3 regions of the Agrobacterium sp. GD03872 genome follow, and region 2 is predicted to be linked to each of the others. Evidence: riboswitches for the same ligand, from Rfam matches in the RefSeq annotation. Region 2 holds a riboswitch; each other region holds the start of a gene.
What was found. A riboswitch is a leader RNA that binds a small molecule or an ion and turns the genes downstream of it on or off. The one in region 2 is predicted to bind cobalamin.

Region 1 (6,965 bases), on a different contig from region 2:
ATATGGTCTCCAGTGAACCGACGGTGGCGCGCCGCATGGCGCTGTCGCTCGCATCGCCCGCGGCCACGATGTAAAGCGTGACGCGCTGCCCGCTTTTATCTTCATACATGAGCTGTGCGGCGACGCCTTCGGAACTGGGGAGCACCCGGCCGCCGACAAGCGACAGGCCATGGCGGCTGAGGTCGGGAATGTTGAGTTTACGGTCCAGCCGCTTCGACAGCCATTTCGGCAGGTCGGACGCGTTCTCGGCATCGGCTCGAACTTCCACGGGGTGAAGAACCTCGCCCGCAAACAGCTTGTGCGCCTGCGTCGCATCCGCGACGATGGAGCGGGCAGGCGTCGTGGCCTCGGACAGCAGCCCGCGCCCGAACCAGCCGCCAGCCAATCCAACCGCCAGCATCAGAATGGATGCCGCCGCCATGTTGCGCCAATCGCCGCGCTCCGACCGCAGGCGCCGCTCAAGGCGGTAAACATCGAGGCGTTCGGGTAAAACACCTCCATCGAGAGGGCCATAAAGAGCCTTCAGCGTCGTGTTCTGCTGCTGCCACATCGCAACCCTGCGTGCGTCGGCCGGACTGGAGGCGAGGTGGGTACGAACGGCATCATGCCGTTTGCCGTCGAGTTCTCCGTCGACATAAGAGATCAGATCGGCTTCAGTTATCTGCGGATCGTTACCGGTCATTTTATCACCTTGAGACCTGGCTGGTATTCCTGGGTCATCCGGGCCAAGGCCGTCCGGGCCCGCCCGAGACGGGACATCAGGGTGCCCAGCGGAATTTCAAGAACGTCGGCGGCTTCCGCGTAACTCAGACCTTCGACGACGACGAGGAGGAGGGCCTCGCGGTGCTCGCTGGACAGCTGTTCAATGGCGCGGGCCATTTCGGCAAGCGCTATCCGGCCCGTCTGCGCCGCCGGCACGAACAGCTGTTCCGCCACATCGTCGATCGGGATTTGCGAGGGGCGGCGATTCCGGCTGCGCAGATTGTTGCGGTAGACATTGACAAGCACCCGGTAGAGCCACGGACGCAACGGTCCCCGCGGCTTCCACAATGCCTTCTTGCGGATGGCTCTTTCGAGACAGTCCTGAACGAGATCGTCAGCAGTGTCGCGGTCGTGCGTCAGCGCATTCGCGTAGCGTCGAAGCGCCGGGATGCAATTTGTAATCTCGTCGAGAAAATCCGCCATGGTGCTATTCCCTGGCAGGGCGGCAGACGCCGCCTTCGCCCGCGACATCGCCGGGCTGCCAGTCCATCTGCCGGCGACACGCCCATTTCTTCGCACATCCATCATAGCAGACCAACGCGCCACCGGCATATGGCTCGACGAGGGCGGTCAGAACGAAATGATGTGCACGCATGAAATAGTCCCTTTGGCGGTAACGGATCGGACAATATTGCCCGACACCAGACAGAACACCGGCTAGCGGTACTTAATCCCAATCCCGCCGGACTTTTTGATGCGGTTGTCCTTTTACCGCACGCCTTTCAAATCGATGTCGAATGCAACCATATTCGAATAGAGCGGCACTCCGACACCCATGCCATAAGGCATGCGGGGAATATTGCCGGTAACGTGGAAGGTGACGGATCCGTTCTGCTGGTCAACGAATGTGGCGTGAAACGTCTCGCGTCTCGATATGCCTCTGGCCGTCAATATGCCTTCAACCATCGCGCTGCGAGGTCCGTCCTGCGTGACGCGGCTGGAACGGAAGACAATCTGCGGATAAACGGCAATATTAAAAACCGCGCTGGACCGCAGGAAATCCTCCACCCGTTCTTGCCCCGTCCGGACGCTGGAAGGGTTGAGGCTGATTTCCACATAGGATTTGGCCGGCTGGTCCGGGTCGATGTCGAAGCGTCCGGATATATCGGGAATTGTGCCCTTGATCCCGGGGCCGGCAACCTGGGCAATTGAAAAGCCTATATGAGAGGCCGGATCGATACGATAACGCCCGGCCGCGGTCGAAAGCGGATTGGCGGCCGCCGGCGAACCGGCCAATATCACGATGAAGAGACTGACGAGATAGGGATGTTTCACGGCGCGAGCTCCTTATGAACGGTCGCACTCAGAAAAACACCACAGGAAAAGATTTAATCCGCCCGGTTCAGTCAGATCGTAAAAATCCTGCCCGATGGGCGGGACTTGCTTTGATGGCGCGGGGAGCGGATATCTTGCAGGGCGTGGTTTCGTCACTCACAATGGCTGTCAAAGCTGATTAGAGATGCGACGCCGCTGGCCCGTTAGAAATGCGACACTGGTCGCGTTCTTGCGCTGACGGTCAGCCCCCGACCGGACCGGCTGGCCGGGGTTGCAAGGGTAGGGAGGGGGCGGATGATGGAACTCCCTCTTCGGCTTTAGCTTCCTCAGTTGTGGTGACTGCTTTGCGCCAACAGCGGACTTCCGCCGAAGCCTTCAGGTTGATCGGCGCTGCGGCGCCAAAGCAATCCAATAGTCTTCCCACATATGCCATGATGGAAGGTGGCAGCGAGCATCCGCCACCCGAGTTTTCGATCGTCGACAAGCTACGTAGCGAGCTCTTTCCGGACGATCTCGGCTCCTGCGCTCAGAGCATTCAGCTTACCTCTTGCCACACGGCGAGACAGAGGGGCCATGCCACAATTGGTGCACGGGCAAAGGTTGTCCGCGTCGACAAACTTGAGCGCCTTGCGCAACGTGGCGGCGACTTCCTCCGGGGTTTCGATCGTGTCACTTGCCACATCGATGGCTCCGACCATCACTTTCTTCCCTCGAACAAGCTCCAGAAGGTCCATAGGGACATGAGAGTTGTGGCATTCGAGGGAGATCATGCCGATGCTGGATTTCTGCAGTTTGGGGAGAGTTTCTTCATACTGCCGCCACTCTGAGCCGAGGGTCTTTTTCCAATCCGTATTTGCCTTTATGCCGTAACCGTAGCAGATATGGACGGCGGTCTCGCACTTCAGCCCTTCGATCGCCTTTTCCAGAGTGGCAATGCCCCAGTCATTCACTTCGTCAAAGAAAACGTTGAAGGCAGGCTCGTCGAACTGGATGATATCAACGCCGGCAGCCTCCAGTTCCCTTGCTTCCGCGTTGAGTATACCGGCAAATTCCCAGGCGAGCTTTTCACGGCTTTTATAGTGGTCGTCAAAAAGCGTATCGATTATCGTCATCGGACCCGGCAATGCCCATTTGATGGGGTGTTTGGTCTGATGACGCAAAAATCTGGCGTCTTCGACGAAAACGGGCTTCTGGCGAGAGACCGTGCCGACGACTGTCGGGACACTCGCATCATAGCGATCGCGAATTCTGACGGTCTCGCGTTTTTCGAAATCAACGCCATCGAGGTGCTCGATGAAAGTCGTGACGAAATGCTGGCGCGTTTGCTCGCCATCACTGACGATGTCGATGCCGGCTTGTTGCTGATCGTCCAGTGACAGGCGCAGGGCATCTCTTTTGCCCTCCAGCAGTTCCTCATCCTCTAGTTTCCAGGGCGACCACAGTTTTTCGGGCTGCGCAAGCCAGGAAGGTTTCGGCAGGCTGCCGGCAGTCGATGTGGGGAGAAGCTTCTTCATGATGATGACCTGTTTCCAGTGTTGATCAGGCGGCGCATTGAGCCAGGAATTGCTCAAGGGCGGCGCGGTATGGCTTGATGAAGTGTTCTTCGGTGAATTTGCCCTGATCCACCGCCAGGCGACTGCGTTCGTCGCGGTCGTAGATGATCCGGGTCAGCGAATAGTCCTGGTGCTTCAGATTGGGCTGGTAAAAATTCCCAGCGGCTGCGTTGGCATTGTAGATTTCAGGGCGATAAATCCTCTGAAACGTTTCCATCGTGCTGATGACGCCGATCAGTTCGATATTGGAATAATCGCCCAGCAAGTCGCCGACAAAATAGAAGGCCAGCGGCGCAACGCTGCCCGCGGGCATGAAATAGCGAACCTGCAATCCCATTTTCCCGAAATACTCATCGGTGAGCGAGAACTCATGCTGCCGGTACTCGACGCCCATGACCGGATGATGATTTTCGGTCCGGTAATAGGTCTTGCTGGTGGAGGCGCTGATGCAAATGACCGGCGGCTTGCGAAACTGCGACCGGTAGGCATCCGACTGCAGAAAGGACTTGAAAAGGTTTCCATGCAGGTCGCCGAAGTCGGCCGGAATACTGAAGGCAGGCAGGCTCTTGTTATACTCAGGCAGCACGACGTTAAAGTCGTAGTCGCGCACATAGGAGGAGAAGTTATTCCCCACAATGCCGTCGATACGTTCACCGGTTTTGTGATCGATGATCGTCGTCTTCAGTATCTCGATGAGAGGAAATGTCTCGCCATGAACATCCAGGCTCATTTCGACTGAAATGATCTCCAGCTCGACCGAGTATCGGTCCGCTTTGGGATTGTCCCAATGCGCGAGGGCGTTGAAGCGGCTATCGATCATCCGCAGGACATTGCGCAGGTTCTCCTGCCGCTTTTCGCCCCTGGCCAGGTTTGCGAAATTAGTGGTGATGCGCGTATGTTCCGAAGGACGATAATCCTCGTCGAAGGGTACGCTTGTGATCGTGAAACTGCAGGTCTGAGACATGTAGTGCCCCTATGGAGTGGGGGGCATGGATCTGCGGACGCATAGCAAGACAGGCCGCGATGATGCAGCCTTTGCTACGGCACACTGGGACACCCCGCCCGTGGACGTTACTTCGCCAAAGGCAGGTCTCCTGGCTCACGGTTCATCGCTTCCGTCCGTCTTCCCGGGGTAAACCAGTGACATGGTGGACTTTGGCTCGCCGCTTACAGTTGCGGGGGCAGCGTCGGCATTTCCGAATGACACGGAGCACCGACTTCCCTCTTAGCCCCAGTACGCTGCATGCAACGACCGGGGAACCTTAGGCATCCCGACCATAATGCAAGGTGAGACGTCGGTCAACATCATATAACGATATCTTTATATCGTTAAATCCATAGCGCGGCCGCAAGCTCTGATCTGATGGATTGCATGCGGCATTAACACACGACTGTTACACGCGCAGCCTTGGCCGGTCGCTAGTTAAAGATAAATCGCCGACAGTCGGCTCAGTTCAGATAGGCGGATGTGACCCTGCGCGATGTCCGCTTTGGGCCGATAGCGGCCTTATTCAGCCGCCTCCATTCGCGCAAGCGCTTTCTGCCTTCTCGCAATCACCTCCGGATCATTCATGAAATCTGTCCGTCGTCCGGGCTTTCGTCCGCGTTTTTGATACCCATTGCTCTGGCTGCCGTCCGGGATATCAAACATGCTGTTGACCTGTCCGGTTCGGCGCGGACCACGTTTGCTCCGTTTTAGATCGCGACCTTCCTGCATCTGAGCAACGAGTGACAGCATGTCATCCAGTCTCTTGTTCTCAACCACAGGCGACCGGTGAACGGAGCGAAGCGTGTCGAACGTCCTATAAGGCAGCGTAAAACTCTCGTGCATGATCTCCAGGCGGCCGTCCGGATAATCGCAAACGATGACTTTTTGACCCGCCAGTGATGTTGCCCGTTCCGTCGGATCGAGAATGAATATCACCTTGTCATAGCGCAACGTCAGGGATTGCGAGAGCGTGCGGACCTCCTTGCGGCACATGGCACTGTCGAGGTTCTCATGGGCGGCGAGGGGACGGTGCATGTCTTTCGGATTACGTGGTGGTTTACCGAAACGAGCGTTGAAATCGATAATGAATTCCTGCGCGTAATCGTTGGCAGCGTCTATCGTATCGATACCGCGGAGCCGCAGCTCCTTGACCAATCGATCCTGCAGGGTCTGATTGGCCCGTTCAACCCGGCCCTTGGCCTGTGGAGTGTTGGCGCAGATGATGTCGATGTTCAGCTCATAGAGTGCGCGTCCAAACTGCGTCAGCCCACTGGTTCGATCTTTCTCCGAAGCGTGCGTAGAGCGAAACACGCCGTGCTTGTCGCTATAAAAAGCCAGCGGTTTACCCCATTGCTGCAAATAGGCCTTTGTCGCGTGCAGATAATCGAAAGTGTTCTCGGATCCCGCAAAGCGCAGATGTAGCAGCTTGCCGGTAGCGTCATCGATATAGACGAGAAGGGCGCATTTTGGTCCGCGACTCTCGAACCACCAGTGATGCGATCCATCGATCTGCACCAGCTCGCCAAAGCAATCGCGCCGGCCGCGTGGTTGAAAGACACGTTTCTTGCGTTCTCTCCGAGATATCCAGATGCCTGCCTCGGTCATCCACTGGCGTAACGTTTCCTTGCCGATGGCCAGTTGGTGCCGCTCAATCAGCTTCTCGCGAGCCAAGGTTGGACCGAAATCGGCATACCGTTCTCTGACCAGATCGAGAACGGCGTTGCGAAGATCCTCGCTGTGACGCCGGTTGCTTGGTTGTTGGCGCTTCTTTGAGACGAGACCGGGCATGCCATCGCTCTCATATGCATTTAACAGCCGATGCATCTGGCTTCGGCTGATGCAGAGCACGTTTCTATCTGGCCCAAGTGTCGCATTACTAAATGGGCGCTACAATGGATAATCGCATAAGATAGAATAGGGAATTTCAGCAGTTTAGTGACAGTGTATTTTCATACACTTGAGTAACCCACGTTACATAATCTATGTGACCTGATTTGGGGTAACTCGTCAACCATTATAATGAACTTTCCAACACTTTATTAACACCACGGAACGAACTGTTTTCGACCACCGCCCCCGCCCTTGGAGCGGGCCGCTTTTTTGCTATCTGGTCGCTTCTTACACACATTGTTTTCGCGCGCCTTTTCAGACGACTTCCTTGCGTCAGGCTCAGGTGTAGGCGACAGATTGAGTTTTGATTGTTGGCGGTGTTTCTCCGTGATGACTGGTTTTTTGGCTTTAGCAGCGACGGGCGCAGCATAGCCAGATGGTGGACGGTCCGATATCGACGGTTTCACATCGACATATTTCGTCCTGGGCGTTTTCAGCTTCACCGAAGCCCTAAGGGCTGGTTCCGCTACACGCCTCACCGTAACGGCGAGAGCAGG
Region 2 (6,965 bases):
GACTCGTGTTTCAGCAACATGACAGATGCCGGTTTTTATAGGGAATATGACGAAAGCCTTCACGAAAACGCGAATAAGCCATGGCCGCATTTGCATAAGGTGCGGTCAAATAACGGCTGTACCACGGGGAAGTTTGTTGTATTCAGGGGTCCGGAATTGAACCAGACATGACGGTGGAAAATGACCTCTCACGATAAGAACAACATGCCCGCCAACACGGCAAAGGCCGACATCGAGGAACAGGCGCTCTTTTTCCACCGCTATCCGCGCCCCGGCAAGCTGGAAATCCAGGCCACCAAGCCGCTCGGCAACCAGCGCGATCTGGCGCTCGCCTATTCGCCCGGCGTCGCCGCCCCCTGCCTCGCCATCCATGAAAACCCTGAAATGGCGGCGGACTATACCGCCCGCGCCAATCTCGTCGCCGTCATCTCCAACGGCACGGCGGTTCTCGGCCTTGGCAATATCGGCCCGCTTGCCTCCAAGCCTGTCATGGAGGGCAAGGCCGTCCTCTTCAAGAAATTCGCCGGCATCGACGTCTTCGATATCGAAATCGATGCGCCCGGCATCAACGACATGGTTTCCACCATCGCCGCGCTGGAACCCACCTTCGGCGGCATCAACCTTGAGGACATCAAGGCGCCGGAATGTTTCGAGGTGGAACGCCAGCTGCGCGAGAAGATGAACATTCCTGTCTTCCACGATGACCAGCACGGCACCGCGATCATCGTCGCCGCCGCCGTCACCAATGCGCTGGAACTCGCCGGCAAGTCTCTGTCCAGCGTCAAGATCGTCGCCTCGGGCGCAGGCGCGGCAGCCCTTGCCTGCCTCAACCTGCTCGTCGCCATGGGCGCGAAGAAAGAAAACATCTGGGTCCACGACATTGAAGGCCTCGTTTACGACGGCCGCAACACGCTGATGGACGAGTGGAAGGAAGTTTACGCCCAGAAGACCGACAAGCGCGTCCTGGCCGAAACCATCGACGGCGCGGATGTCTTCCTCGGCCTTTCGGCGGCTGGCGTTCTGAAGCCGGAACTGCTGGAGCGCATGGCGGAAAACCCGCTGATCCTCGCGCTTGCCAACCCCAATCCGGAAATCATGCCGGAAGCGGCGCGTGCGGCCCGTCCGGATGCGATGATCTGCACCGGCCGTTCGGATTTCCCGAACCAGGTCAACAACGTTCTCTGCTTCCCCTATATCTTCCGCGGCGCGCTGGATTGCGGCGCAACCACGATCAACGAGGAAATGAAGATGGCCGCCGTGCAGGCCATCGCCGAACTCGCGCGTGAGGAAGTCTCCGAAGTCGCGGCAAAAGCCTATAGCGGCGAAACGCCGGTCTTTGGCCCGAACTACCTCATCCCCTCGCCTTTCGATCCGCGCCTCATCCTGCGCATCGCCCCGGCCGTTGCCCGCGCCGCCGCCGCAAGCGGTGTCGCCGCCCGGCCGATCACCGATTTCGAAGCCTATCTCGATCAGCTGAACCGTTTCGTCTGGCGCTCGGGCTTCATCATGAAGCCGGTCTTCAATGCCGCCAAGGCCGCCGAAAAGAAGCGCATCATCTTTGCCGAAGGTGAAGACGAGCGCGTGCTGCGCGCCGCCCAGGTGCTTCTGGAAGAAGGCACCGGCATTCCGATCCTCATCGGCCGTCCGCAGATCATCGAAACGCGCCTGAAGCGCTTCGGCCTGCGCATCCGCCCGCATACGGATTTCGCCGTGGTCAATCCGGAAGACGATCCGCGCTACCGCGACTATGTCGATGACTATTTCGCCCTCGTCGGTCGCGCCGGCATCAACCCGGAGGCGGCCCGTACCATCGTGCGTACCAACTCCACCGTCATCGGCGCGCTTGCGGTGAAGCGCGATGAGGCGGATGCGCTGATCTGCGGCCTCGAAGGCCGTTACGACCGCCACCTGCGCGACGTGAACCAGATCATCGGCAAGCAGGAAGGCGTGCGTTCCTTCGCCGGCCTCAGCCTGCTCATCACCCAGCAGGGTGCGCTGTTCCTCACCGATACTTTCGTGAATTACGACCCGACCTCCGAGGAAGTGGCGGAAATGGCCATTCTCGCGGCCAAGGAAATCCGCCGCTTCGGCATCACGCCGAAGATCGCCCTCGCCAGCCATTCCAATTTCGGCTCGCGCGATTCCGAAAGCGCCCGCAAGATGCGCCGCGCCCTGAAGATCGTGCAGGAAGCCGCGCCGGAACTGGAAGTCGATGGCGAAATGCAGGGCGGTTCGGCCCTTTCGGAAGCGCTGCGCAAGCGCGCCATGCCAAACAGCGTGCTGACCGGCGAAGCGAACCTGCTGGTCTTCCCGAACCTCGATGCCGCCAACATCACGCTCGGTGTCACCCGCACGCTGACGGAAGGCCTGCATGTCGGCCCGATCCTGCTCGGCACGGCCCTGCCCGCCCATATCCTGTCGCCCAGCGTCACCTCGCGCGGCGTCGTCAACATGGCGGCCTTCGCCGTGGTGCAGGCGTCGCATCCTTCGGTGTGATAGAGGCCGCATTAACGCAATTTTGAACAGGCTGTTGCCGCATTGCGGCAACAGCTTATGTTATCTTCCTGAAACACGGATTTCGTGAAGTATAACGCCCCTGCCACCGGCCGGGGACATCGAACGGATCGAACAATTGACCCGCCGCAGCCGCATCATCGGCCTCCTGATTCCCCTTGTTTTCGTCGCCCCGGCCGCCGCTTTCGCGGATCAGGTCTGTGATACGCTCTACGCGCAGTTGCGCGAGCCGCCCCGCATCGTCGGCAATACGGCCGAGGTGCGGCGTTACGCCAATGCGCTCGCCCGCCAGAACATCACCATCCGCAAAATCAGGAACGACATGCGCGGCTATGGCTGCTCTTCGGGCAGCGTCATCGTCTATGGCAGCCCCAATGCCGGCGTCTGCGCCGAGATCGGCGATGCGCTGGTGGATGCCGAAGCCGAACGCGACGCCATCATCCGTGACCGTGACGACGCCATGGCGACGGCACGTGACAATGATGGCGACATCAGGCGTCAGCGCATCCTCGCCGCCCTCGACGCCAATGGCTGCAACACCGCGCCGCAGACGGAAACGCAATTGCCGCCGCCGCCCGATGTGACGCGTTATCCCGATGCTTTCCGGCAGAATGGCCGGCAAAATGGCGACGGGCCGGGACAGGCGGGGCTTTCTCCCTACCCCAACGCCGCCGCCGAAGGCGGGCTTCGCACACTCTGCGTGCGCACCTGCGACGGCTCGTTTTTCCCGATCGCCTCCAATGCCTCGCCGCTCGATTTCCGCGCCCAGGCGGAGCAATGCGAGAAAATGTGTCCGGGGACCGAGACGGAGCTTTATTTCCACTCCATGACGGATCAGGAAACCGCCGACATGGTGTCTGCCGAAACCGGAAAGCCCTACAGGGATCTGCCGACCGCCTTCGCCTACAGGAACGCCACGGCAAAAGCGCCGGGCTGCGCCTGCAACATGGCCGCCTATCACGAGGAAATGCAAAAGCAGGAAGAGGCCGCCAAGCCGCAGCCCGAAAAGCCCTATTCCGGCATCACCACCATTCCATCACCGCAAGGTGACAGGGCTGAGAAACCCGCCGAACAGCAACAGGCCGCCAAGCCGCCGGAAGCGCCCGTTCCCGAACGCGACTACGATCCGAACGACAGCCGCGTCCGCGTCATAGGCCCGAAATTCCTGCCCGACCAGACGGGCCGTATCGACCTGAAGAACCCGGCGTTGAAGGGTATACAGCCGCAGCAGTGAAATCTCTTCCGCGCTCGTAATGGGGCAAGCGCGCGCCTTGTTTCTTCTCCCCAAGGGGGAGAAGTCCGCGGCAGCGGGATGAGGGGGCAGCGTCAGCGATATTCGGAGAGCTTGCCCCCTCATCCGGCCCTTCGGGCCACCTTTTCCCCGGCGGGGAGAAGAAATCCGCGGCGACGTCCCGCCTTATTCACAGGCCTCCGCTTCTACACCCCGCCCCAGCGGTTGCGAAACACCAGTTCCTCCAGCGGCACACGCTGCCGCCAGCCCTTCACCGCCAGTTCCGGCTCGGTATAGAGCGCATCGACACGCCCAAGGCACAGCCAGGCGACGATTTCGATATGATCGGGGATTTCCAGAATGGCGCGGATGTCGCTATCGTGGAAAATGCTGACCCAGCCGACGCCGACGCCTTCGGCGCGCGCCGCAAGCCAGAGGTTCTGGATGGCGCAGACGGTGGAATAGACATCCGTGCGCGGATTGTGGGTGCGGCCCAGCACCACCTTGCCGCCGCGGGTGGGATCGCAGGTGACGCAGATGCTGAGCGGCGCCTTGCGGATGCCTTCAAGCTTGAGGCTGCGATAAAGCGCCTGCTGCTCGCCCGCAAACATCGCCGCCGCCTCCTCATTGGCGCGGCTGAAGGCCACAAAGGCCGCCTGCCGCACCGCGCCATCGGTGATGAGGGTGAAATTCCACGGCTGCATGAAACCGACCGAGGGCGCAGAATGCGCCGCCTTCAAAAGACGCTCGACAAGCTCGTCCGGCAGCGGATCGGGCAGGAACTGATCGCGCACATCGCGCCGGGTCTCGATGGCGCGGTAGATCGCCTCGCGTTCTTCGCAGGAAAACGGGCGCGCGGGCGAAAGCGCATGATCGAATGGACTGGCCTGCAAGGGATTACCCTCGGACGGATCGGTCGGCATCGTTTAACCCCAACAATGCGGGCGCGCGGACGCGGAAACCATGCCGGTCTTCGCGGCGACAACACGCCTCTTCAGCAACCTGCCGCCGTCCGCGCGGTTCGGTCTATCCCGCCAGGCCGGTCTTCTGACTCGGCTTCATCCACCCCTTTCGCCTTCCCGAATGACTCCAGTGGCTTCAGAAAAAGGGCGTCCGCCTCACAGCGCTGGGCACGTTCCGGTCTTTCACCGGATTCCCGATTCTCCCGCCGCAACAACGGGCACCTGACCGAAAAATCTATGGGCAAAAAAGCTTGCGAATGCAAGTATCTTGGCGGGCGATGCGCAATGTGCCGATGATCCTCCCACACCTTCATCATTCCGGCCTTGGGCCGGAATGATGAAAGGCGGAACTCTCCCTCGTCCTAACCGCATCACTCTACCGGAAAGTACCGCACATAAGCGAATTCGTCCCCATCCGGATGCCAGTTGGGCGAGTTCATGGTGCCCTGCCCGCCAAAAAGCTCAAACAGCATTTCGACATTGCCGCCTTCCATATCCATCAGCCGCACCCGCACATCGAGGTCGCGCGGATGGTCGAAGACGTCACCGTCATAGGAGACGAACACCACCTTGTCACCTCTGGGGGACGGATGTGGAAACCAGTCGCCATAGGGGCTGTCGGTAATGCGCTCGACGAAGGAGCCATCCACCCGCACGCGCCAGACCTGCATCCGCCCGGTGCGGCTGGAATTGAAATAGATCCACTCGCCGTCGGGCGAATAATCCGGCCCGTCATTGCGGCCTTCGCCATGGGTCAGGCGCGTCTCGACGCCGCTCTCAATATCCATGGCGTAGATATCGAAAACCTGATCGCGAATGCCGCAATAGGCGAAGCTTTTTCCGTCCGGCGACCAGCCGTGCCAATAGGAAGGCAGGTTCTTCGTCATCAGCCTTGGCGCGCCGCCCGCCGATGGCAGAAGATAAATGGCGCTCTTGCCGAATTCCACCTTGTCGGAAATGGCGTAGAGCGAACCGTCAGGCGATATGCCGTGGTCGTTGTTGCAGAGCGTCGCAAAGCCGGTATCGACCTTTTCCGGCGACGTATCACCGGCGGGAGACAGGCGATAAAGCAGCCCTTCGCTGTTCAGCAGCAGATATTTTCCATCCGGCGACCAATTCGGCGCTTCGAAGAGATCGGGCGTCTGCCACACCACCCGCATCTGCCGGGTGCGGATGTTGAAGATTTCGATGGAGCTGCGCATTCTGCCTCCCGGGCGTGTCCGTGTCTCGTTCAAAGCGCCCGGCAATGCAGACATTCCGTTTGCATCCGCCATCGCCTCGATTATGATCCTAGGGCGGCAGGCACCGTCCTGCAAATTCAAACCGGAAAAAACGCCAGCGCTCCGGCACCGTCCGCGCCGCTTGCCGTTTCTCCCAGGCCAGAGGTTCCGCGATGAATACCATCGCCGATCACGGCATCCGCTTCGGGCGGATCGCCGCAATGCTTCCTGTCAAAAATATCGAAAAGGCCCATGATTTTTATGTCGATGTACTGGGCTTCGAAAAGACCTTCGAAAACGGCGACCCTGTCGGCTTCATGATCCTCAAACAGGGCAATGCCGAGCTGCACCTGACATTGCAGCCCAGCCACAAGGCGGCGCCCTTCAATGTGGCGCATATGATGGTGAGCGATGTCGATGCGCTGCATGCGCTCTGCAAGAGCCACGGGCTGCGCATCATCAAGGGCCTGCAGGACAAAGATTATGGCCTGCGCGCCTTTGTGTTTGAAGACCACGATGGCAACCGCATCGATGTGGGGCAGGCCATTTGAGATGAGTGGACGGCGCGGGGTTTTCTCCGCGCCGTTTATGGGCTGTCAAAAAAAGCTCCTCACACGCGACGTCATCCTCGGGCTTGACCCGAGGATCCACAATCTCAACCGCATTTGGATCCTCGCCTCAAGGGCGAGGATGACGGAGAAAGGCGGTTAACTCACCCGCCAGAAATCGATGGCGCGCGCCTTCAATCACCGATCCCGGAACCGGTTGGTGATCGGATAACGCCGGTCACGCCCAAAGTTCTTCTTGGTGATCTTCACGCCCGGCGCCGATTGCCGGCGCTTGTATTCGGCGAGATAAAGCAGATGCTCCACCCGGTGCACCGTCGCCACATCATGGCCGCGCGCGAGAATCTCCTCGACCGACATTTCCTTCTCGACAAGGCATTCCAGAATATCGTCCAGCACCGGATAGGGCGGCAGCGAATCCTGGTCGGTCTGGTTGGGGCGCAATTCGGCCGAGGGCGCCTTGGAAATGATA
Region 3 (6,965 bases), on a different contig from region 2:
TCGTCGGCGTCTTTTCGCTCGGCCTCAGGCTTATCGGAACAGACCCGCAATGGACCTATCTGTTGATCGGCGTCCTCATCATCATGGCTGTCGCAATCGACCAGTGGATCAGAAAGGTAGCAGGCTGATGGCAAAAGAACCCATTCTCACGGCACGCAATCTCGTCAAACGCTACGGCCGCGTGACCGCCCTCGACCATGCCGATTTCGATCTCTATCCGGGCGAAATCCTCGCCGTCATCGGTGACAATGGTGCGGGTAAATCCTCTCTCATCAAGGCGATTTCCGGTGCGGTGACACCCGATGAGGGGGAGATACGGCTGGAAGGCCAGCCCGTGCAGTTCCGCTCGCCCATAGAGGCGCGCAAGGCGGGCATCGAGACGGTCTATCAAAACCTCGCGCTGTCGCCGGCGCTTTCCATAGCCGACAATATGTTTCTCGGCCGGGAAATCCGTAAACCCGGCATTCAGGGCAGCCTGTTCCGGGCGCTGGATCGCCCGGCCATGGAAAAGTTCGCCCGGGAGAAACTGTCGGAACTTGGCCTGATGACGATCCAGAACATCAATCAGGCAGTGGAAACCCTCTCCGGCGGCCAGCGTCAGGGTGTGGCCGTGGCGCGTGCGGCGGCCTTCGGCTCCAAGGTCGTCATCCTCGACGAACCGACGGCAGCACTCGGCGTGAAGGAAAGCCGACGTGTTCTGGAGCTTATTCTGGACGTGCGCTCGCGCGGCCTGCCGATCGTTCTCATCTCGCACAACATGCCGCATGTTTTCGAGGTCGCGGATCGCATCCATATCCACCGGCTTGGCAAGCGCCTGTGCGTTATCAATCCGAAGGACTATTCCATGTCGGATGCCGTCGCCTTCATGACCGGCGCCAAGGAAGCGCCGAAGGAAACGCTTGCCGCATGACGCTTAAACTCGAGACGATCGTCGAAGACGTTCTTCGGCGGGCAGAGCGCAAATCCCGTTTCATCATTGCCATTGCCGGTCCCCCTGGGGCCGGCAAATCCACGCTGGCGGATGCGCTTTGCGACGCCTTGCGCCTGCGCGGCGAAACGGCCGCTGTTCTACCGATGGACGGTTTCCATATGGATAACGGCATTCTTGCGGAACGCGGACTGCTGCCGCGAAAGGGTGCGCCGGAAACATTCGACGTGCGCGGGTTCCTCGATATTGTCTCCGCCGTCCGCAAGGGCGGGCAGGAAGTTCTGGTACCGGTCTTCGACCGCTCCCGCGAAATCGCCATTGCCTCCGCCCGCGCCATCGCCCCGGAAACACGCTTCGTCCTTGCTGAAGGCAATTACCTTCTGCTGAATGAAGCGCCCTGGACGACGCTTTCCGAAAGCTTCGACCTCACCATCTTTGTCGGTCCATCCGTCGACGTGCTGGAAAAGAGGCTGCGGGACAGATGGCAGGGTTACGGTCTCGATGCGGCCGCGATCCACGCCAAACTTTTCGAAAACGATCTTCCCAACGGAAAAAGGGTGATCGAAAACGCCCGCCCCGCCGATATCCGTATCGATATCTGGGAATAGATTAACGCTTTCCCGCGCTGGAGGGGCAAGGCGCACTTGCCGTTAAGCCTTTGTTGACCATGTGTTGAATCTTTTTGATCCACAGGGCGCGGCTTTCCCATGTCTATCCGTTGACGCGAAAATTTCCTCATATACTATATGTGGTGTTCGAGGTTCTTCCGATTCGCAAGGGTCGGGAGCTAAGACGGGAATTCGGTGCGTAACGCCTTCATGGCGGAGCAAGGCCGAAACTGCCCCCGCAACTGTAAGCGGCGAGCATCGTTCCGATTTGGGTCACTGGGGCTGAGAGCTTCGGGAAGGCCGGGATAGATGTTGTGACCCGCAAGTCAGGAGACCTGCCTTGAGCGCAAACGTCCACGGGCGGGGTGTCCGGAGGAAGGTGTATGGCGCAAATGATTTGCGTTCGCCCTTTTCTGCCCCCTCCAGAACAAGCTTCGGGGTGAAGTCATGCCAGTGCATTTGTTTGAGTTGCTGCGCTCGTCGGCGTAGAGAGTGATTTTACGCGGCTAAAAGCCGCGCACGCCCACCCTAATGACAGAACCATCGCCGTCCGATTGCGATTGCAATCGGCAATGTTGAGCCGTGTCCGAAACCGGCTTCGAGAGAGGAAATTATGACCGTCACCGTTTACAGCAAGCCCGCCTGCGTCCAATGCACCGCCACCTATCGTGCGCTAGACCGCATCGGCGTCCCCTATGAGATCGTCGATATCTCCGAAGATACTGAAGCGCTCGATCATGTCCGTGGCCTCGGTTACATGCAGGTTCCCGTCGTCGTTGCCGGCGAGCGCCATTGGGCGGGTTTCCGGCCGGATATGATCGGCTCGATCAGCTGAGGCGGCGGGGCGATGGGCCTGATCGTCTATTATTCCAGCCGCTCCGAAAACACCCATCGTTTCCTTCTGAAACTGGGACGGCGTCTGTTTCGTCTGCCGCTTGGCGTTGAGGAAGATGTTCCCCATGTGTCCGAGCCCTATGTGCTCGTCACCCCCACCTATGGGGGCGGCGGCACCAAAGGGGCCGTGCCAAAGCCGGTCATCCGGTTCTTGAACGAGCCCTCCAACCGAAATCTCATTCGCGGCGTCATCGCGGCGGGAAACACGAATTTTGGCGCAGCTTTCGCATCCGCCGGAGATATCGTCTCGCGCAAATGTGCGGTGCCGTTTCTCTATCGCTTCGAGCTTCTCGGCACGGAGGAAGATGTCGCCAATGTCAAACATGGATTGGAACGATTTTGGACACGCTGACCTCAGGCGCGCTGCGCAAGGACGCCAAACAGCCGGCAGCCGCAACCCAGAAGCCGCTCGATGCGGCTCTGGACTACCACGCGCTGAACGCGATGCTGAACCTTTACGACGAGAACGGAAAGATCCAGCTCGACAAGGATCGGCTGGCCGCCCGGCAATATTTCCTCCAGCACGTCAACCAGAACACCGTCTTTTTTCATAACCTCAGGGAAAAGCTCGATTATCTGGTGACGGAGGGATATTACGAACAGGAGGTACTGGATCAGTATTCCTTCAACTTCGTCCGCGATCTCTATGACGAAGCCTATGCCCGGAAGTTCCGCTTCCCGACCTTTCTCGGCGCTTTCAAATATTACACCTCCTACACGCTGAAGACCTTCGACGGAAAACGTTATCTGGAGCGTTACGAGGATCGCGTCTGCATGGTGGCACTGGCCCTTGCGCGTGGCGATGAGCAGCTTGCCAGCAATCTGGTCGATGAGATCATTTCAGGCCGCTTCCAGCCGGCAACGCCGACATTCCTCAACGCCGGCAAAAAGAGCCGTGGTGAACTGGTCTCGTGTTTTCTGCTGCGTGTGGAAGACAATATGGAAAGCATCGGCCGCTCCATCAATTCGGCCCTGCAGCTTTCCAAGCGCGGCGGCGGCGTGGCGCTGTCCTTGACCAATATCCGCGAATTTGGAGCGCCGATCAAACAGATCGAAAACCAGTCGTCCGGCGTCATCCCTGTCATGAAGCTGCTGGAAGACAGTTTTTCCTATGCCAACCAGCTTGGCGCGCGACAGGGTGCCGGCGCGGTCTATCTGCACGCTCACCACCCCGATATCATGCGCTTCCTCGATACCAAGCGCGAAAATGCCGACGAGAAAATCCGCATCAAGACCCTGTCGCTCGGCGTGGTGATCCCCGACATCACCTTCGAACTCGCCCGCAACAATGAGGATATGTATCTGTTCTCGCCCTATGATGTGGAGCGGGTCTATGGCGTGCCGTTGACCGAGATTTCGGTCAGTGAAAAATATCATGAAATGGTCGCCGATAGCCGCATCCGCAAGAAGAAGATCAAGGCGCGCGAATTCTTCCAGGTGATCGCCGAAATCCAGTTCGAGAGCGGTTACCCCTACATCATGTTCGAGGACACGGTGAACCGCGCCAATCCGGTCGCCGGCCGCATCAGCATGAGCAATCTCTGCTCGGAAATCCTGCAGGTCAGCGAAGCGAGCGAGTTCAACGCCGATCTGTCCTATAGCCATATGGGCAAGGATATTTCCTGCAATCTCGGATCACTCAATATTGCGTCGGCGATGGATTCGGCCGATTTCGGCAAGACCATCGAGACCTCCATCCGGGCGCTGACGGCTGTTTCGGATATGAGCCACATCTCTTCCGTTCCCTCGGTGGAAAAGGGCAATGATGCCAGCCACGCCATCGGACTCGGTCAGATGAACCTGCACGGTTATCTGGCGCGGGAGCGCATCTTCTACGGCTCGGAAGAAGGCATCGATTTCACCAATATCTATTTCTACACGGTGACCTATCACGCCATCCGCGCCAGCAACCGGCTGGCCGTGGAAAGGGGTCAGAGCTTCAGGGGCTTTGAGAACTCCAAATATGCCTCGGGCGACTATTTCGACAAATATACCGACCGGGAATGGTTGCCCGCGACGGAAAAGGTCCGTGCGCTCTTCGAAAAAGCCGGTATTGCCATTCCAACGCAGGAAGACTGGACGGCGTTGAAGCAGGACGTGATGGCATCGGGTCTCTATAACCAGAACCTTCAGGCCGTACCGCCAACCGGTTCGATCTCCTATATCAACCACTCCACCTCTTCCATTCATCCGATCGTCTCGAAGATCGAAATCCGTAAAGAGGGCAAGATCGGCCGCGTTTATTACCCGGCTTCCTATCTCTCGAACGACAATCTCGAATATTATCAGGACGCCTATGAGATCGGCCCTGAAAAGATCATCGACACCTATGCGGCGGCTACCCAGCATGTCGATCAGGGCCTGTCGCTGACGCTGTTTTTCCGCGATACGGCGACGACGCGTGATATCAACCGCGCGCAGATCTACGCCTGGAAGAAGGGCATCAAGACCATCTACTACATTCGTTTGCGCCAGATGGCGCTGGAAGGCACGCAGGTTCAGGGCTGCGTTTCCTGCACGCTCTGATTTGAGGGACAAGAGAATGAACATCGCCGTAAAAACCGCGTCCCGCATCCGCGCGGTCAACTGGAACCGCATCGAGGACGACAAGGATCTCGAAGTCTGGAACCGCCTGACCTCGAATTTCTGGCTGCCGGAAAAAGTGCCGCTCTCCAACGACATCCCCTCCTGGGGAACGCTGAAGCCGGAAGAACAGAAACTGACAATCCGTGTCTTCACCGGCCTGACATTGCTCGACACCATCCAGAACGGTGTCGGCGCCGTGCGCCTGATGGAGGATTCGGCAACGCCGCATGAGGAGGCGGTTCTCTCCAACATCTCCTTCATGGAGGCGGTGCACGCCCGCTCCTATTCGTCGATCTTCTCGACGCTCTGCCTCACGCCCGATGTTGACGACGCCTATCGCTGGTCGGAGGAAAACGAGTTCCTGCAGCGCAAATCCGCGCTCATCATGCGGGAATATGACAGCGGCGATCCGCTGAAGAAAAAAATCGCCAGCGTGTTTCTGGAAAGTTTCCTGTTCTATTCCGGCTTTTATCTGCCGATGTTCTGGTCAAGCCGCGCCAAGCTCACCAACACGGCGGACCTGATCCGCCTCATCATCCGCGACGAGGCTGTGCATGGTTATTATATCGGCTACAAGTTCCAGCGGGCGGTGGAGCGTCTCAGCGAAACGCAGAGACAGGAGATCAAGGATTTCGCCTTCGATCTCCTGCTCGAACTTTACGATAACGAGGCGAAATATACCGAAGACCTCTATGACGGCGTCGGCCTGACAGAGGACGTCAAGCAGTTCCTGCATTACAACGCCAACAAAGCCCTGATGAATCTGGGTTATGAGGCGCTGTTTCCTGCCGAGGCCTGCCGGGTCAATCCGGCGATCCTCTCGGCGCTTTCTCCGAATGCCGACGAGAACCACGACTTCTTTTCCGGTTCCGGCTCGTCCTATGTCATCGGCAAGGCGGTTGCGACCGAAGACGAAGACTGGGATTTCTGAAACCGGTTTGTCGGCAGGACCCGCAAAAGCTATTGCGGGTTCACCACCTGGCTCGCAAGGCGGAAGGGGCTGGCGACGGTGGCGCCGATCGCATCGAAAACAAAGGCTCCGGCGCTGTTGATATCACCCCCGCGCCTGCTTGCCTCAAGTTGCGGCACCATGGAGGCAAGCGCCGCATAGCGGTCGTGGTTGAGCGGGTCCGACGCCTTCAAATTGGAGATGTCGACGAATTGCACGCCCTCCTTAAGGGCGGCTTCCTGCACCTGCGGATCGGTCACATCCAGCGCGCCGATACGGGTAACGTCGGCACCAAGGATGGAAGAGGCTTTCAGCGCACGGTCATCCTTGGAAACGAGAACGGTAAGCGGCGGGTTGAGCCGGCCGACGACCTCGATCTGCTTGCGGAAGACATCGGCGTCAATATCGGGCGCAGCCAACACCACCTGCAGCTTGGCGATGACATCGTTTCTGCCCTGGAAGCGCAATTGCCGAAGCGCCTCCATGACCAGCCAGCCGCCCATGCTGTGCCCGAACACGACGACGCTCTTTTTTGGGGTCTGCCGGGTAAGATCGATCAACATTGCTGCGAGCGCATCGCGTGAAAAGGTCGCGGACTCCTTGTCGGCCACATAGCCGGCGACAGAGGCTTGCGACGGCCAGGAAAAGACCAGCGGCACGCCGTTCATATTGGCATCCGCGGCCATCTGCGCCGCGCGGAACAGTGCTTCCTGATAGCTGTAATTATAGCCGTGTACAAAAAGTGCGATCTGCTTGCCGGAGCGGGCTATGTCGCCAAGATCGGCATTAAAGCGCGTCTTCGTCAGCATATCGGCCCTGGTAACGACGAAATCCTTTTTCGGGTCTGGCTTGCCGCTGGCCCATTCGATTTTCCCGCTTTTATGTGTGGGCGGAATGGAAATATCGAAACTGGCGTAGTTTGGCTCCATTGCCCGCGCCGTGCCGAAGCCCTTTTTTGCGTCCGTGTTTTTCTCCCGAGTGCTCGCCACGAAGGCGGTCA

Region 1: another riboswitch for cobalamin. It lies ahead of N5D22_RS11880 (DUF1852 domain-containing protein); the one in region 2 lies ahead of bluB (5,6-dimethylbenzimidazole synthase).
Region 3: another riboswitch for cobalamin. It lies ahead of nrdH (glutaredoxin-like protein NrdH); the one in region 2 lies ahead of bluB (5,6-dimethylbenzimidazole synthase).

What each region holds. Positions count from the first base shown of each region.
Region 1 is NZ_JAOCCY010000004.1:175,211-182,175, reverse strand. It holds gene N5D22_RS11905 (anti-sigma factor) at 1-682, opposite strand, end outside; gene N5D22_RS11900 (sigma-70 family RNA polymerase sigma factor) at 679-1,185, opposite strand; gene N5D22_RS11895 (hypothetical protein) at 1,190-1,357, opposite strand; gene N5D22_RS11890 (YceI family protein) at 1,471-2,037, opposite strand; gene N5D22_RS11885 (methionine synthase) at 2,523-3,551, opposite strand; gene N5D22_RS11880 (DUF1852 domain-containing protein) at 3,577-4,554, opposite strand; cobalamin riboswitch at 4,657-4,870, opposite strand; partial or broken gene N5D22_RS11875 (ISNCY family transposase) at 5,098-6,435, opposite strand.
Region 2 is NZ_JAOCCY010000003.1:8,228-15,192, forward strand. It holds gene N5D22_RS07525 (NADP-dependent malic enzyme) at 181-2,496, shown strand; gene N5D22_RS07530 (DUF2865 domain-containing protein) at 2,633-3,748, shown strand; gene bluB (5,6-dimethylbenzimidazole synthase) at 3,952-4,668, opposite strand; cobalamin riboswitch at 4,765-4,948, opposite strand; gene N5D22_RS07540 (TolB family protein) at 5,079-5,909, opposite strand; gene N5D22_RS07545 (glyoxalase superfamily protein) at 6,101-6,478, shown strand; gene N5D22_RS07550 (NAD+ synthase) at 6,674-6,965, opposite strand, start outside.
Region 3 is NZ_JAOCCY010000002.1:13,954-20,918, forward strand. It holds gene N5D22_RS03990 (ABC transporter permease) at 1-128, shown strand, start outside; gene N5D22_RS03995 (ATP-binding cassette domain-containing protein) at 128-910, shown strand; gene N5D22_RS04000 (nucleoside triphosphate hydrolase) at 907-1,536, shown strand; cobalamin riboswitch at 1,670-1,894, shown strand; gene nrdH (glutaredoxin-like protein NrdH) at 2,150-2,371, shown strand; gene nrdI (class Ib ribonucleoside-diphosphate reductase assembly flavoprotein NrdI) at 2,384-2,782, shown strand; gene nrdE (class 1b ribonucleoside-diphosphate reductase subunit alpha) at 2,770-4,956, shown strand; gene nrdF (class 1b ribonucleoside-diphosphate reductase subunit beta) at 4,973-5,947, shown strand; gene N5D22_RS04025 (alpha/beta hydrolase) at 5,977-6,965, opposite strand, start outside.